2 regions of the Brenneria rubrifaciens genome follow, and region 1 is predicted to be linked to the other one. Evidence: predicted binding sites of a transcription regulator. Region 1 holds the regulator's gene; the other holds the start of a gene.
What was found. The regulator ArgR, encoded in region 1, controls arginine synthesis, uptake and breakdown. The targets are predictions, from matches to a motif close to ANTGAATAAAAATACANT.

Region 1 (7,863 bases):
AATCTGTATGACCTAACGCTAAATATTATTCAGCAACAATACTGATGTATTTACGGTTTTTCGGGCCTTTCACTTCAAACTGAACTTTACCGTCAGCCAAAGCGAACAGAGTATGGTCCTTCCCGCAGCCTACATTGCTGCCAGCGTGGAATTTAGTTCCGCGTTGACGAACGATGATGCTACCAGCCAAAACCGCTTCGCCGCCGAAACGTTTTACGCCAAGTCGTTTACTTTCTGAGTCACGGCCGTTACGCGTTGAACCGCCCGCTTTCTTGTGTGCCATTAATCCGCTCTCCTAAATCTTAAGCGCTGATGCCAGTGATTTTCACGTCAGTGAACCACTGACGATGGCCCGCTTGCTTACGGTAGTGTTTACGGCGACGGAACTTAACAATCTTAATTTTCTCGCCACGACCGTGAGCAACAACTTCGGCTTTAATCTTACCGCCGTCGACGAAAGGAACGCCGATTTTGATTTCTTCACCATTGGCAACCATCAGAACCTGGTCAAACTCAATAGCTTCACCAGTTGCGATGTCCAGCTTTTCCAAGCGAACGGTTTGACCTTCGCTTACTCGGTGTTGTTTACCACCACTTTGGAAAACCGCGTACATAAAAAACTCCGCTTTCCGCGCACTCAACGTATGATTATCCAGAGTGCGCTATAAATATTCACAATAGGGCGCGAATTCTACGCAAAAAACCTGACGATGACAAGAGCATAATCGAAGGATGTGAAGAAAAAGAATACAACCTATTAACTGCCGTTTATCTCTCTCATTTTTCAAGTACAATCGACTCATTAAGTTCCATCAAATGCCGATATGACGCAGTAATCTTACGGTAATGCGAAGAAAACAGCTGGCACACACAATGAATCTAGAACAAATTACAACGTTGACCGCGCAGGACATGAAAGCTGTTAATGAAGTCATTCTTGAACAACTGACCTCCGATGTCGTTCTTATTAATCAGCTCGGTCATTATATCATCAGCGGTGGGGGTAAACGTATTCGTCCCATGATCGCCGTGCTTGCCGCAAGAGCGCTTGCCTACGAAGGCAACAAACATATTACCGTCGCAGCACTGATAGAATTCATTCATACCGCCACGTTGTTGCACGATGACGTAGTGGATGAATCTGACATGCGCCGTGGCAAAGCAACCGCAAACGCGGCGTTTGGCAATGCCGCCAGCGTGTTGGTCGGCGATTTTATCTATACTCGCGCCTTTCAGATGATGACTAGCCTGGAATCATTGCGCGTGCTGGCGCTGATGTCGGAAGCGGTAAATGTGATTGCGGAAGGCGAAGTGTTGCAATTAATGAACTGTAACGATCCCGATATTACCGAAGAAAACTATATGCGGGTTATTTACAGCAAAACTGCTCGATTGTTTGAGGCCGCCGCTCAGTCATCCGCTATCCTTGCCGGGGCCACCGCAGAGCAGGAAACCGCGTTGCAGGTTTATGGCCGTTATCTGGGAACCGCGTTTCAGCTTATTGACGATCTGCTGGATTACAACGCTAACGGCCAAACCTTGGGCAAAAATACTGGCGACGATCTTAACGAAGGTAAGCCAACGCTACCGTTGCTGCATGCCATGCGCTATGGAAATGCCGAGCAAAGCGCCATGATTCGTCAGGCCATAGAAGAAGGCAACGGGCGTCATCTGCTCGACCCAGTACTTACCGCCATGCACCAGTGTGGTTCGCTCGACTACACCCGTCAGCGTGCGGAGGAAGAGGCAGATAAAGCTATTGACGCATTGCGCCAACTTCCAGAAACCCCATTCCGAACCGCACTTGAAGGTCTTGCTCATTTAGCTGTGCAACGCAATTTCTGACCGCACACCCCGCGGCACCTTCACCCTATCGGTTACGCTGTCTGGTCATCCATCACATTATCCAGACGAGACAGCATGACTCGCGTCCCTTCCCGCAAAATAAAATTAATTAGTCGCGATTGTTCACTTTCTGACAACTGACCGAAAATATGTATCCAAGACGCCAGTAGCGCGGGCTCTTTTGCTACCCGATATTCCGGTGGCATCCTCTCCTTCATAATAAGAGAGCTTTTCACCTCATCCGGTAAACTGCGTATGGAATACTCAACACCGCGTCCTTGAACACCTTTGCGCCGCCGTTTCTCCCAACCATCATCACGAGCCCGTTTATTTAGCCCCTGAGGCGATTTGGGCAATCCACCAATACCAACCAATTCACTCGTTGAAAACCACTCTTTGTCCATAATCATCACTCCCTTGCCTGTCCTATGCGGGCAGCATTAGAATCCGCCCCAAAAAGTTTCCATATAATAGACTATAACTCCCAAAACATCTAACGTTAACGCGTTATTAGTAACACCAAAGCAAGCGGAATTCACCCCTATCGGCCAAAATCAAACAAAGTGCATGAGGTGATGGTGCAGTGAGTCACACAGAGTAAAACAAAGAAAAGCGCTTCACCGTCATTTTTATGACACTTGGTCATCAATGTGCAAAATCCAGGCAAGTGACTACTCTGCTATTTCGTTCGAATCGGGATCTTTATTTGACGATGAGATGCCCAGTTGGTTCAAAGTGGCAGAGACACCAACACGCAGAATATAGGAAATGAGAGAATTTCTTTCTTTTTCAGTCAGCTGTGAATAAATCTGCATCCAGATCGTCAGCGTCGCAGGCTGCCTTATGGAATATGACGGAGAGTCACTTTCCTGTAATAAGGATTTTCTGACGGAATCAGGCAGGCTGTGAATAGAATATTCTACGCCCCGCCCCTGAACCCCTTTACGGCGGCGTTTTTCCCATCCATCCTCACGCGCGCGTTTGTTCAATCCTTGTCTTGATTTCGGAAGGCCGCCAACGCCAACCAGCTCGCTGGTCGCAAACCACTCTTTTTTCATAGCCTTTCATCCTAATAGTGCTACTCCTAACAAAATCAACTTATTTGGAAATTAATTGGGAGTATTTTAGAAAAATAATGCTATATTATTTCCAAATAATAATGTCATGTTAGTTTGGCATATAACTAACACGCGTTATTTATACCACTAATACACAGTCGTCTTATAGCAAATAAGGGAAGGATTATGAGTTTAAGGAAACAAGACTGGCACCACGCTGATATCATTGCTGCTTTGCGCAAGAAAGGCACGACGCTGGCGGCGGTATCACGTGCTGCCGGGTTGAGTTCATCAACACTCGCTAATGCGCTATCACGGCCCTGGCCTAAGGGTGAATGGCTCATTGCCGATGCATTGGGAATTCATCCATCAGAAATTTGGCCTAGTCGATATTACGATCCCGAAACCAATCAGCTTATTGATAGAAAAAAATTAATCCGCCCCAATTAAATAAAAAAACCGGAGATACAAATCTCCGGCCTCACGCTTACATGGATATTAAATCCAGGGTGTGTGTCATCAGCTATTGATGAATGACTCGCCCAATGCAATATCCTGATTCAACGTATCCAGCATATTCTTCAGTGCTTGCTGTTCAAAAGCACTCAGCGTACCAATAGACTTACGCTCAACAATGCCATCTTTACCTAGCAGGACGGGCTGTGCAAAGAAGCGCGCATACTCGCCGTCGCTTTCAACGTATGCACATTCCACCACCCCACTTTCACCTTGCAATGCACGAACCAGAGACAGACCGAAACATGCAGCCGCCTGCCCCATGGACAATGTGGCCGATCCGCCACCGGCTTTTGCTTCTACGACCTCCGTACCCGCGTTCTGGATACGAGTTGTCAGACCGGCGACTTCCTGTTCACTGAAGCTCACACCAGGAATTTGCGACAGCAAAGGCAGAATCGTTACGCCAGAGTGCCCGCCGATAACAGGAACATCGATATCCTGCGGCTGTTTGCCTTTCAGTTCAGCCACAAAGGTATTGGAACGAATGATATCCAGCGTGGTTACGCCAAACAGTTTGTTCTGGTCGTACACGCCCGCCCTCTTCAACACTTCGGCGGCGATAGCGACAGTCGTATTCACAGGGTTGGTGATAATACCAATGCAAGCTTTAGGACATGTACTGGCAATTTGTTCAACCAGATTACGTACAATCCCGGCATTCACATTGAACAGATCTGAACGATCCATGCCCGGCTTACGGGCTACCCCCGCAGAGATAAGCACGATATCCGCGCCTGCCAGCGCTGGTTTGGCGTTTTCACCACTATATCCTTTGACTTTCACCGCAGTGGGAATATGGCTAAGATCAACAGCGACGCCCGGCGTCACCGGCGCAATATCATAAAGAGATAATTCTGAACCTGAAGGAAGCTGGGTTTTGAGGAGGAGTGCGAGGGCTTGACCAATACCACCTGCTGCACCGAGAACTGCAACTTTCATCCTAAACTCCTTATTATCGTAAAATACAAAAGTGCTGTGAATTTATTTAGTTATAAACACAATGCGAGGAAAAGAGAGTTACACCAGCTACCCACTTCTCAGCATGAGTCGTAAGAAACGAAAAAATGCACTATGTTACTAATAATAAATCAAAAGCGGCAACGTATTTTAAAGGTAAGTAAAGTTAATGGACTTTTGGATTAATAACTCACTGCACATTTACTACTGATTAACTGGACATCTACATTACAACCGTTGACGATATTTAAACACCATCATTTTGATAACATTTTATTTACTTTTATGTGATGAGCGACACATTTCTCAGACCGTCTGCGCAATGTATTTTAATTATCTCATGAAATGATGTCGACTGAGGTCAATCAATGAAGTTATAGGCATTTTTATTGCATAAAAATTCACTTATCTGCATAATGGCAACACCAACAATTATCCTAATCCGGTGCAGAATGCGCAATTCGACAAAACAAGAAGATTTAGTTAAAGCGTTCAAAGCGCTGCTGAAAGAAGAAAAATTTAGTTCTCAAAGTGAAATTGTGCAGGCTTTACAAGATGATGGATTTGAAAATATTAATCAATCCAAAGTCTCACGCATGCTGACTAAATTTGGCGCGGTTCGTACCCGTAACGCCAAAATGGAAATGGTGTACTGTCTGCCAGCGGAATTGGGCGTGCCAACCACGACCAGTCCGTTGAAAAACCTGGTACTGGATGTTGATTACAATGACGCCGTTGTGGTGATCCATACCAGCCCGGGCGCAGCTCAACTGATTGCCCGCCTGCTCGATTCCCTGGGGAAGTCAGAAGGCATTCTGGGCACGATTGCCGGTGATGACACCATATTCACAACACCAGCCAGGGGCTTCAGCGTTAAGCAACTCTACGAAGCGATTCTGGTTTTGTTCGAGCAAGAATTATAACGTGCTTAATCACAGGAAACCGCCGCAGCCCTCCACAATTTTTTTCTAAATCAACGCTGTTACATCATCAGCAACACAGGTTGCTGGTGATAATCGTCTACACGGCAGGCAGTTCAGCCAATGACCAGCGAGGGCGTACAGAAACACTGAGATCGCGGCTTTGTCCATGCTGCAAACGCACAACACCGGCATACGCAATCATCGCGCCGTTATCGGTACAAAATTCAGGCCGTGCATAAAATACCGCACCGCCGCGCTTCGCCATCATTTCCCCCAAACGCTGACGCAGCGTACGGTTGGCACTCACTCCACCGGCTATAACCAGACGTTTGAAGCCGGTTTCATCCAGCGCCCGACGACACTTGATTGACAGCGTGTCCACAACCGCATCTTCAAATGCGCGTGCAATATCCGCACGCGTCTGCTCATTATCAACGTTATTTCGGACGGTATTAGCGGCAAACGTCTTGAGGCCGGAGAAACTGAAATCCAGGCCAGGTCGATCGGTCATTGGCCGCGGGAACGTAAAACGCGAGGCATCGCCAGCCTGCGCCATTTTCGACAACATCGGCCCGCCGGGATAATCCAGCCCCAGCAACTTTGCCGTTTTATCGAATGCCTCCCCCGCCGCATCGTCGATCGACTCGCCGAGCAGTCGATACGCACCAATCCCTGTCACACTAATTAATTGTGTATGACCACCAGAAACTAATAGTGCCACGAACGGAAATTCAGGCGGGTTATCTTCCAGCATCGGCGCTAACAGGTGTCCTTCCATATGATGAACCGGAACCGCAGGCACATTCCAGGCAAACGCCAACGCCCGTCCCACGGTTGCGCCAACCAGCAATGCGCCAACCAACCCAGGGCCTGCGGTATACGCCACACCATCAACATCGCTGGCCTTTAACCCAGCCTCAAGCAACGCCGCCTGGATCAACGGCACGGTTTTGCGCACATGATCGCGTGACGCCAGTTCAGGCACTACGCCACCATAGTCGGCATGCAGTTTTACCTGGCTATAGAGTTGATTGGCGAGTAAACCGGACTGAGTATCATAAATGGCGACCCCGGTTTCATCACAAGATGTTTCGATGCCCAATACACGCATTGCTATTCCCAACTTTTATTACGTAAAAACTCTCGTTTGATGCGGCTTGCTTCATGCCGCAGATAGTCTACCATAAGCGCCCTGGTTTCTACGCTGACGAAGCGCCGGGTATTTTATAGTCGCCACGGCGCTTTACAAAGGCATCCCATTTGCAGTAGAATTCCGCACCATTTTGAAAAGGCTGGCACAAGGCCAGCGGCAAACCGAATTTATTGAGGTGAGAGGCACATGCCGGTAATTAAAGTACGTGAAAACGAGCCGTTCGACGTAGCTCTGCGTCGCTTCAAGCGTTCCTGTGAAAAGGCGGGTGTTTTGGCAGAAGTTCGTCGTCGTGAGTTTTATGAAAAACCGACTACTGAACGCAAACGCGCTAAAGCTTCCGCTGTAAAACGTCATGCGAAGAAACTGGCTCGAGAAAACGCACGCCGCACTCGTCTGTATTAATTTTCAGGAGGTTTTCCTCCATCGCGTGATTAATCCGCAGACTTAGCAGTTGCATACGAAGGCCGTGCTTCCGAAAGGAATGCGCGGCTTGTTGTCGTTTATAAACTGTATTTTATAAGTTAAAAAACAGGGGCTTATGGCTGGACGAATCCCACGCGTATTTATTAATGACCTGCTGGCTCGCACCGACATCGTCGATCTCATCGACGCACGCGTCAAACTGAAAAAGCAGGGCAAAAATCACCATGCGTGCTGCCCGTTTCACCACGAAAAAACCCCTTCATTCACCGTCAACGGTGAGAAACAGTTCTACCACTGCTTTGGCTGTGGCGCACATGGTAACGCAGTCGATTTTTTAATGAATTACGATCGCCTCGAATTCGTTGAAAGCATTGAAGAATTGGCCACCATGCATGGTCTTGAAGTGCCGTATGAAAGCGGTACAGGGCCAACCCAGATTGAACGTCACCAGCGACAAAGTTTATATGCTCTGATGGAACAGATAGGTGCGTTCTATCAACAAACATTAAATCAATCCGTTGGCGCCCCTGCGTTGCAGTATTTACAGCAGAGGGGATTAAGCGCCGAAGTGATTCGCCATTTTGCGATTGGGTTCGCGCCAGCAGGTTGGGATAACGCGTTAAAACGTTTCGGCCGCAATAGCGACGATCGCAGTACATTGAACGATGCGGGCATGTTGGTGACTAACGATCAGGGCCGCACCTACGACCGTTTTCGCGAACGTGTCATGTTTCCTATTCGCGATAAACGCGGGCGGATTATTGCATTCGGAGGCCGGGTATTGGGCGACGGTACGCCAAAATATCTTAACTCGCCCGAAACAGAGATTTTTCATAAAGGCCGTCAGCTCTATGGTCTGTATGAAGCGCAGCAAAACCACCCCGAGCTCAAACGATTACTCGTGGTTGAAGGATATATGGATGTGGTTGCCCTTGCACAGTTTGGTATTGATTATGCGGTCGCCTCTCTGGGGACATCCACCACG
Region 2 (7,863 bases), 1.1 Mb from region 1:
AGCAAACGGCGGCCCAAACGCAGCGGGATCGTCAACCGCATTTTAGGAATCAGCTCATCCAGACCGTAGCTCAGCAAAACGCGAATGATGCTGTAAAGGCGAATCAGCTCTCCGGGCATCATCGTGGTGTCTCCAACTTCGTCAGCCGTTCGGACAACCGTTCGGCTGATTTCTCCAGAGCGGCAATTTCATCATGAAGCCAGGTATTTTCAAGTTTACCGGGCGCTAAACGCCACTCTTCCGTAAGCGTCTCTGACAACGCCTGTTGCTGTCTGCACAAGGTACGGCCGAATAAACGCAGTGTTTTTTGCGCCGCCTGACTCAGCCCCTGCGCAACTATGTCGCCAAGATAGGGAGCGAGCCATTCCGCAGGATCAAACTCGGCTAAATCAAGCAGCGCAATAAATTGCTGAGCCACCTGAATATCACCTTCAATCACCAGCTCACCATTGCGCATCAGGACAGACAGATTCTGGCGATCGCGCAGCTTCATCAGCACGGATAAACGCATTTTAAGCAGGCAATCGGCCTGTTCTCCCCACCGGCTGACCACATCAAGACGCTGCTCGTTGAAGATCAGAACCAAAGGCGCATCCAGTTCAGACAACTCGATTTGCAGAGTTTTTCCATGCAGCCGCTGACGCGCCGCTTTCATACTGCGGTCGCGAAACAAAAGCTGATTCAGCACCGTTTCCAGCGAGGCGGTCAGAACAGACGTTATCAGCATTGGCATGTCCAATCAGAATTTAAAACCACGGTGCAACGCGACAATCCCGCCGGTGAGATTGAAGTAATTTACGCTGTCGAAACCGGCGTCGCTCATCATTCCTTTCAACGTCTCCTGATCGGGATGCATACGAATGGACTCCGCCAAATAACGATAGCTACCGGCATCGCTGACCACCAGTTCACCAATTCTGGGCAGAATATGGAACGAGTAGATATCGTAGACCTTGCTTAACGGCTTCAGCGTCGGACTGGAGAATTCCAGCACCAGCAGACGGCCCCCTGGCTTCAGCACGCGGTACATGGAGCGCAGCGCTTTGTTTTTGTCTGTTACGTTACGTAAGCCGAAAGAGATGGTGATACAGTCAAAGAAATCGTCAGGGAACGGCAGCTCTTCCGCATTCGCCTGCACATAACTGATATTATTAATAATGCCTTTGTTGCGTAGCTTCTCCCGCCCCACTTTCAGCATTGAGGCATTAATATCGGCCAGCACCACTTCACCTTCATCGCCTACAATACGGGAGAATTTTGCCGTCAAATCGCCCGTACCGCCCGCAACATCCAGGACACGCTGCCCGCGCCGCACGCCGCTGCACTCGACTGTAAAACGTTTCCAGATGCGATGAATGCCGAAAGACATCAGGTCATTCATTAAATCGTATTTTGCTGCTACAGAATGAAAGACGTCAGCCACCATGACTTCTTTTTCATCTTTGGCGACAGTACGAAAACCAAAGTCGGTCGTTTTCTCCTGCTCATTAGCCATTTTATCCGCCTGCAATTTTAGTCAAATTTCGGATCTGCTTATTCAGTAAAAAGAGTGTAACAGACCCATCTAAAAAGCCCACCGCCTGATGCCTATCGGTTTAAGGGCGATCAAGGCAGATGCCCCGTATCCATACCGTCAGGCGCCGCATCCCGGACCGCGCTTTCATGCGCCGTAGCCTGTTCCGCCAGAGAAGGCGCGATCGAACGTTTGATTTCCACGCCCAGATGACGAAACCCTTCCGCCTGACCGATGAGATTACCACGCCCGGACGAAAGTTTATTCATTGCCTGGCGATAACTGCCCTGCGCTTTATCAAGGCTTTGGCCCAATGTTTCCATGTCGTCCACAAATAAACGCAGTTTATCGTACAGCCGCGACGCCCGTTCAGCGATCTGCTGCGCATTACGACTCTGCTGCTCATAGCGCCACAAGTTATTGATGGTACGCAAAGCGACCAGTAATGTCGTCGGGCTAACCAGCATAATATTGTGCTTGAGCGCTTCGCTGATCAACTCAGGCTGCCTGTCAATCGCCACCAAAAAGGCCGGTTCGACGGGAATAAACATGAGGACATAATCCAGAGAACGCAGGCCCGGCAGTTGCTGATAATCTTTACCGCCCAACATGCGGATATGGCTGCGAACGGAAAGCAAATGTTCATTGAGCGCCGCCAGACGATCGGCGTCATCTTCACTGTTAAAATAGCGCTCGTAGGCCACCAGCGACATTTTGGCATCAATGACCACATCTTTGCCCTGGGGCAGACGTACGATCACATCCGGTTGCATGCGGCCGTTAGCACCGGTTTTGACACTAACCTGGGTCTGGTACTCATGCCCTTCGCGCAAGCCGGAGGCTTCCAACACGCGGCTTAGCACCACTTCGCCCCAGTTACCCTGCGTTTTATTGTCCCCTTTCAGGGCTTTGGTCAGGTTGATGGCTTCACGGGCCATCTGCGCGTTCAACTGTTGCAGGTTGCGGATTTCATGCGCCAGCGTATGCCGCTCACGCGCTTCGGCGCCCAAACTCTCCTGAACCTGACGGCGAAACCCATCAAGCTGTTCACGCAGCGGCATGAGCAGGCGATCCAGACTCTGTTTGTTTTGCTCATCCACTTTGCGGCCGCTGTGTTCAAAAATTCGGTTGGCCAGATTCTCGAACTGCGTGGTCAGGCGCTGTTCGCTGTTTATCAGCAACCGTTGTTTTTCCTCCGCGGCTATACGGGTTTCTTCCAGACGGATGGTGACTTCCCGCAGTTCGGCTTCCTGCGCGCGGTTAATCTCCCGCAGCGTGCGGAGTTCCTGATTTAACTGACCGCACTCGTCACGCAGTTGCCCCAACTGTTGCAGCTTTTCATGACTGGCCGATAACCGGGCATGTACGTCGCGCAGTTCCAGCTCGTTTTGTCGCAGCCGTTGTTCGTCGTGTTGCCGAGCCTGCTGACTCTCGTCCAGCAACGTCTGCGTTTGCCTTAGCGTCTGTTCCAGCAGACGCTGTTCGGTGTCATATCGGGACCATCGCTGCTGTCGCATCAGGCTGGCAATCAGCCACCCCGCCAACAAGCCGACAGCACCGCCACCCAGTCCATAAAATATACTGATATCCACAATACCTCCGCAGGCGTCCGTCACTGTGCGTCAAGGTAAAATGATACTGTATGGATGTCCAGAGACAATTCGGCCTACGGCAACGTTTGGCGATACATTCGGTGAAAAAAAGGGAAAAATGCGAGCAGCATTCAAGGTAACCGCTGCAACAATGCAGGCCGGTACATTCACCGGCCTGAGAACATGGACGGCAGGTTTATTCAGCCAGACGTTGTTTCGCCTCACTAATGGCTTTCGCCACCTGCTGCGGTGACACGCCGCCCTGCGCGGCGCGTTTGTCCAGACAGGACTGCAAAGACAGGATCGGATAGACATCGTCCGCGATAACCGAACTGAACTTCTGCAAATCAGCCAGCGCCAACGCTTCCAGCGCTTTGCCCTGCCGGATGGCTTCCACCACCGCTTCGCCGACGATATGGTGAGCCTCACGGAACGGCACGCCTTTCGCGACCAGATAGTCCGCCAGCTCAGTGGCATTCGCATATCCTTGTTCCGCCGCCTCCTGACAACGCGGACGTTTTACCTGAATGCCTTCCAGCACCAGACCCGCCATCATCAGACAGTCATGCCAGGTATCGAGCGCATCAAACAGGCCCTCCTTGTCTTCCTGCATGTCCTTGTTGTATGCCAGCGGCAGACCTTTCAGCGTCATCATCATCCCGGTCAGCGCACCCTGAACCCGGCCGCATTTGCCGCGAATCAGTTCCAGCGCATCCGGGTTTTTCTTCTGCGGCATCAACGATGAGCCGGACGTCACACGGTCGGAAAGCTCGACGAACGCCGCTTCGCCGCTGTTGAAGAAAATCAGATCTTCGGCAAAGCGCGACAGGTGGATCATGCCGATCGACGCATCAGACAGCAGTTCCAGCACATGGTCGCGATCGGATACCGAATCAAGGCTGTTTCGGGTCGCGGAAGCGAACCCCAGCCAACCGGCCAGTTGTTCACGGTCGATCGGGTAGGCGGTGCCGGCCAGCGCGCCGCAGCCCAACGGGCTGACGTCCAGACGCTTCAGCGTATCTTCCAGACGGCTTTCATCACGGGCCAGCATTTCATGGTAGGCCAGGCACCAGTGGGCGAACGTGACCGGCTGCGCACGTTGCAGGTGGGTGTAACCCGGCATAACCGCGTCCTGATTTTCCCCAGCGGTAGTGACCAGCGCCTGACGCAACTGACGCACCGCCAGCAGCAGTTCGGCAATCTGCGCTTTACACCATAATTTCAGATCCGTTGCGACCTGATCGTTGCGGCTGCGCCCGGTGTGCAGCTTCTTGCCCAGATCGCCGACTTTTTCAATCAGACGCTGCTCGACCCAACTGTGGATGTCTTCCGCATCACTTTGCAGGATGATCTCCGGGTCGGCCCGGACTTCAACCAACAGCGCATTCAATGCCTGTTCCAGTTGCTGCTGTTCCTGTTCGCTGAGCACATTGACCGTCACCAATGCTTTCGACCAGCCAACGGAGCCGATAATGTCCTGCTCCGCCAGGCGGTAATCAAACCGCAGTGAGTCATTGAACTGTTTAAACCGTTGATCTGCTGCCTGACTGAACCGACCGCCCCACAAAGCCATAACCCTTACTCCAAGCATTCAAATAAATACGGTATCGCATCATGCCATACCCAGAAGTGGCTTACGCCGATATACGCGTGCCGATCGCCACGCCGTTGAACAGCGCGGGCAATTGCTCGGCATGACGCCAACTGGCGATGTCCACCGGACGCCCCAGCGCCCGCGCGGCATCCAGCGCAGCGTTGACCTTCACGATCATACCATCGGTGATGATGCCCTGAGCGATCAACTGCTCGGCTTTTTGCGCCGTCATCTCGGCGATACGCTGGCCTTTGCCGTCCAGAATACCGCTGACATCCGACAACAGGATTAAATCCGCGCCCAGCGTTGCGGCCAGCGCGGTGGCGGCCTGATCCGCGTTCACATTCATCAGATCGCCCTGTTCGGTAATCCCGATGGAGCTGACTACCGGCAAATAACCCGCTGACAGCAGCATATTCAACAACACCGGAGAACCCGCCTCCGCTTTACCCACGAAGCCCAACGCCTCATCCAACTGGGTGACGCTGGTGCTGCCGCCGTCCGCCAGACATAAACCGACAGCGTTAATAGCGTGTTTCTTCGCCCAGGACAAGAGCGTTTTATTGGCGGAGCCGGCCAGCGCGCCCGTAATGACGTCAATCTGATCGGCGGGGGTGACGCGCAGGCCATTTTTCTTCACCACCGGCAACGACAGCTTTTTCATCAAATCGTCAACCAGGCATCCGCCGCCATGCACAATCAATAGCGGGCGCTGGTGTTCATGACGGTAGGTAACCAATGCGGCAAACAGGCGCTCCAGCGCCTCTTCGCTATCCAGTAAAACGCCACCGAGTTTGATAATTAACGGGTTCATGATGCTTTCGCGCCTCAGAGTGATGAATTTTTAATCAGAGTAAAGACTGGCTTTCCGGGAAACCAAAACGAATATTCAGGCATTGCACCGCCTGCGCCGAGGCGCCTTTCAGCAGGTTATCCTCCGTGGCGACGACGATCAGATGTTCGCCTTCAACGGAAAAACCAATGTCACAGAATGGCAGACCGACGACAGATTTCAAGGCCGGCACCCCCTTTTCGTACAGACGCACCAGCGGTTTATCATGATAGGCGTTATGGTAAGCCTCTGCGATATCCTGATGCGTTACGCCCGGTTGCAGGCGGCAGGTGATGGTTTCGAGTATACCGCGGGCGAAATTACCGAGATGCGGCGTAAAAATGATTGGCGTTCCAAGGTGGGTTGAAATCTCAGGGGCGTGGCGATGATTGAAAAGACCATAAGGTTGCAGGCTGACTTCACAGAAACTGCTGGTCATGGAAGCCTTACGCCCGGCGCCGCTCACGCCGCTCACGGCGTTGATCACCGGCCATTGCGCCGGATTCAACAACTGACCGTCCAGCAACGGCTTCAACGCCAGTTGCGCAGCGGTGGGATAGCATCCCGGCACCGCAATCAGCTGTGCGTGTTTGATGCTTTCGGCTTTCCATTCGGCCAGACCGTATACGGCTTGAGCCAGCCAGTCGGTATGTTGATGTTCGAATCCGTAGTAGCGGGTATAAAAATCGGCGTCCTGAACGCGGTAGGCGCCAGACAAATCAAAAACGGTGCAGCCTGCCGCCAGGAACTGAGGCGCTAAATCGTGGCTAACCTTGTGATCCGTCGCCAGAAACACCACGTCGACACCTTTGGCGGCTTCAGCAACATGGGTCAACGGCTGTACCGGTAAATCGACAATGCCTTTCAACTGTGGATGCAGATCGGAAATCAATTTTCCGGCATCAACACTTTGCGCTGAAACCGCTAAAGCGGTTATGTTCATCTGTGGGTGACGGTTCAGGTAAAGCGCAAGTTCAGCACCGGTGTAACCGCTTGCACCAACAATCAACGTATTCAGCATAGGGTCCGTATACCTTCTTTTTATCTATGAAACAGGCACAGGGTTCACGAGCGTAAACACGCTGTTCACCCGAGAAGCTAAGCAACGTGGCGCATTCCCCGCCACCGGTATCTTATGGTTTCCTTTTACTCAGCATTATTGTATTTTTATTCAAAAAAAATGCATGAATATTGATACTATCCAAACCAGAGGCTGTCAACAGTGAAGATGAGTTTACCCCCCTTTATTGAGCTATATCGGGCATTAATCGTGACACCGTCCATCAGTGCGACCGATAGCGCTCTCGATCAAAGTAATCAGGCATTAATCAACCTGATGGCGGGCTGGTTTAGTGATTTAGGCTTTCACGTTGAAATTCAACCCGTGCCCGGCACACGGCATAAATTTAATATGCTGGCGCGTATTGGTGAAGGCAAAGGCGGTTTACTGCTGGCCGGGCATACGGATACGGTGCCTTTCGACGACGGACGCTGGACGCGCGATCCCTTCACGCTGACCGAACATGACAATAAGCTGTACGGTTTGGGCACTGCCGATATGAAAGGGTTTTTCGCGTTCATTCTTGATACCCTGCGCGATATCGATCCGGCGAAACTGACCAAACCGCTTTATGTGCTTGCCACCGCCGATGAAGAAACCACCATGGCGGGCGCCAAATACTTCTCTGAGTCCACGCAGATTCGCCCGGACCTCGCCATTATCGGCGAGCCAACCTCACTACAACCCGTCCGCGCCCACAAAGGCCATATGTCCAGCGCCATCCGCATTCAGGGGCAATCCGGCCACTCTAGCGATCCGTCCCGCGGCGTTAACGCCATTGAACTTATGCACGAAGCGATTTCGCATCTGCTGGTGTTGCGTAACATGTTACAGACACGCTATCACAACGCCGCATTCAATATTCCTTATCCCACCATGAACCTGGGGCATATTCACGGCGGGGATGCGTCGAACCGCATCTGTGCCTGCTGTGAGCTGCATATGGACATCCGTCCGCTGCCGGGGCTGACGCTCAGCGACCTGAACGGGTTGCTTTCCGAAACGCTGGCGCCGGTATGCCAGCGCTGGCCGGGCCGGTTGACCATCAGTGAATTACATCCCCCCATTCCCGGCTATGAATGTCCGGCTGACCATCATTTGGTATCGGTAGTGGAAGAATTACTCGGCACGCAGACCGAAGTCGTCAATTACTGCACCGAAGCGCCGTTTATCCAGACGCGGTGCCCGACGCTGGTGCTCGGCCCCGGATCGATAGAGCAGGCCCATCAGCCGGACGAATATATCGATACCGCCTTTATTACGCCGACCCGC

Region 2: argC (N-acetyl-gamma-glutamyl-phosphate reductase) is a predicted target of ArgR. The motif match lies at 6,690-6,707, and genes of this name have one in related genera.

Annotation. Positions count from the first base shown of each region.
Region 1 covers NZ_CP034035.1:478,105-485,967, reverse strand. Annotated here, with positions in the region: gene rpmA (50S ribosomal protein L27) at 26-283, opposite strand; gene rplU (50S ribosomal protein L21) at 303-614, opposite strand; gene ispB (octaprenyl diphosphate synthase) at 874-1,845, shown strand; gene EH207_RS02325 (DNA-binding protein) at 1,878-2,249, opposite strand; gene EH207_RS02320 (DNA-binding protein) at 2,517-2,903, opposite strand; gene EH207_RS02315 (helix-turn-helix domain-containing protein) at 3,090-3,353, shown strand; gene mdh (malate dehydrogenase) at 3,423-4,361, opposite strand; gene argR (transcriptional regulator ArgR) at 4,832-5,302, shown strand; gene tsaD (tRNA (adenosine(37)-N6)-threonylcarbamoyltransferase complex transferase subunit TsaD) at 5,400-6,413, opposite strand; gene rpsU (30S ribosomal protein S21) at 6,642-6,857, shown strand; gene dnaG (DNA primase) at 6,994-7,863, shown strand, end outside.
Region 2 covers NZ_CP034035.1:3,406,905-3,414,767, forward strand. Annotated here, with positions in the region: gene ubiB (ubiquinone biosynthesis regulatory protein kinase UbiB) at 1-122, opposite strand, end outside; gene ubiJ (ubiquinone biosynthesis protein UbiJ) at 119-727, opposite strand; gene ubiE (bifunctional demethylmenaquinone methyltransferase/2-methoxy-6-polyprenyl-1,4-benzoquinol methylase UbiE) at 740-1,495, opposite strand; gene rmuC (DNA recombination protein RmuC) at 1,606-3,105, opposite strand; gene argH (argininosuccinate lyase) at 3,302-4,678, opposite strand; gene argB (acetylglutamate kinase) at 4,740-5,513, opposite strand; gene argC (N-acetyl-gamma-glutamyl-phosphate reductase) at 5,548-6,552, opposite strand; gene argE (acetylornithine deacetylase) at 6,754-7,863, shown strand, end outside.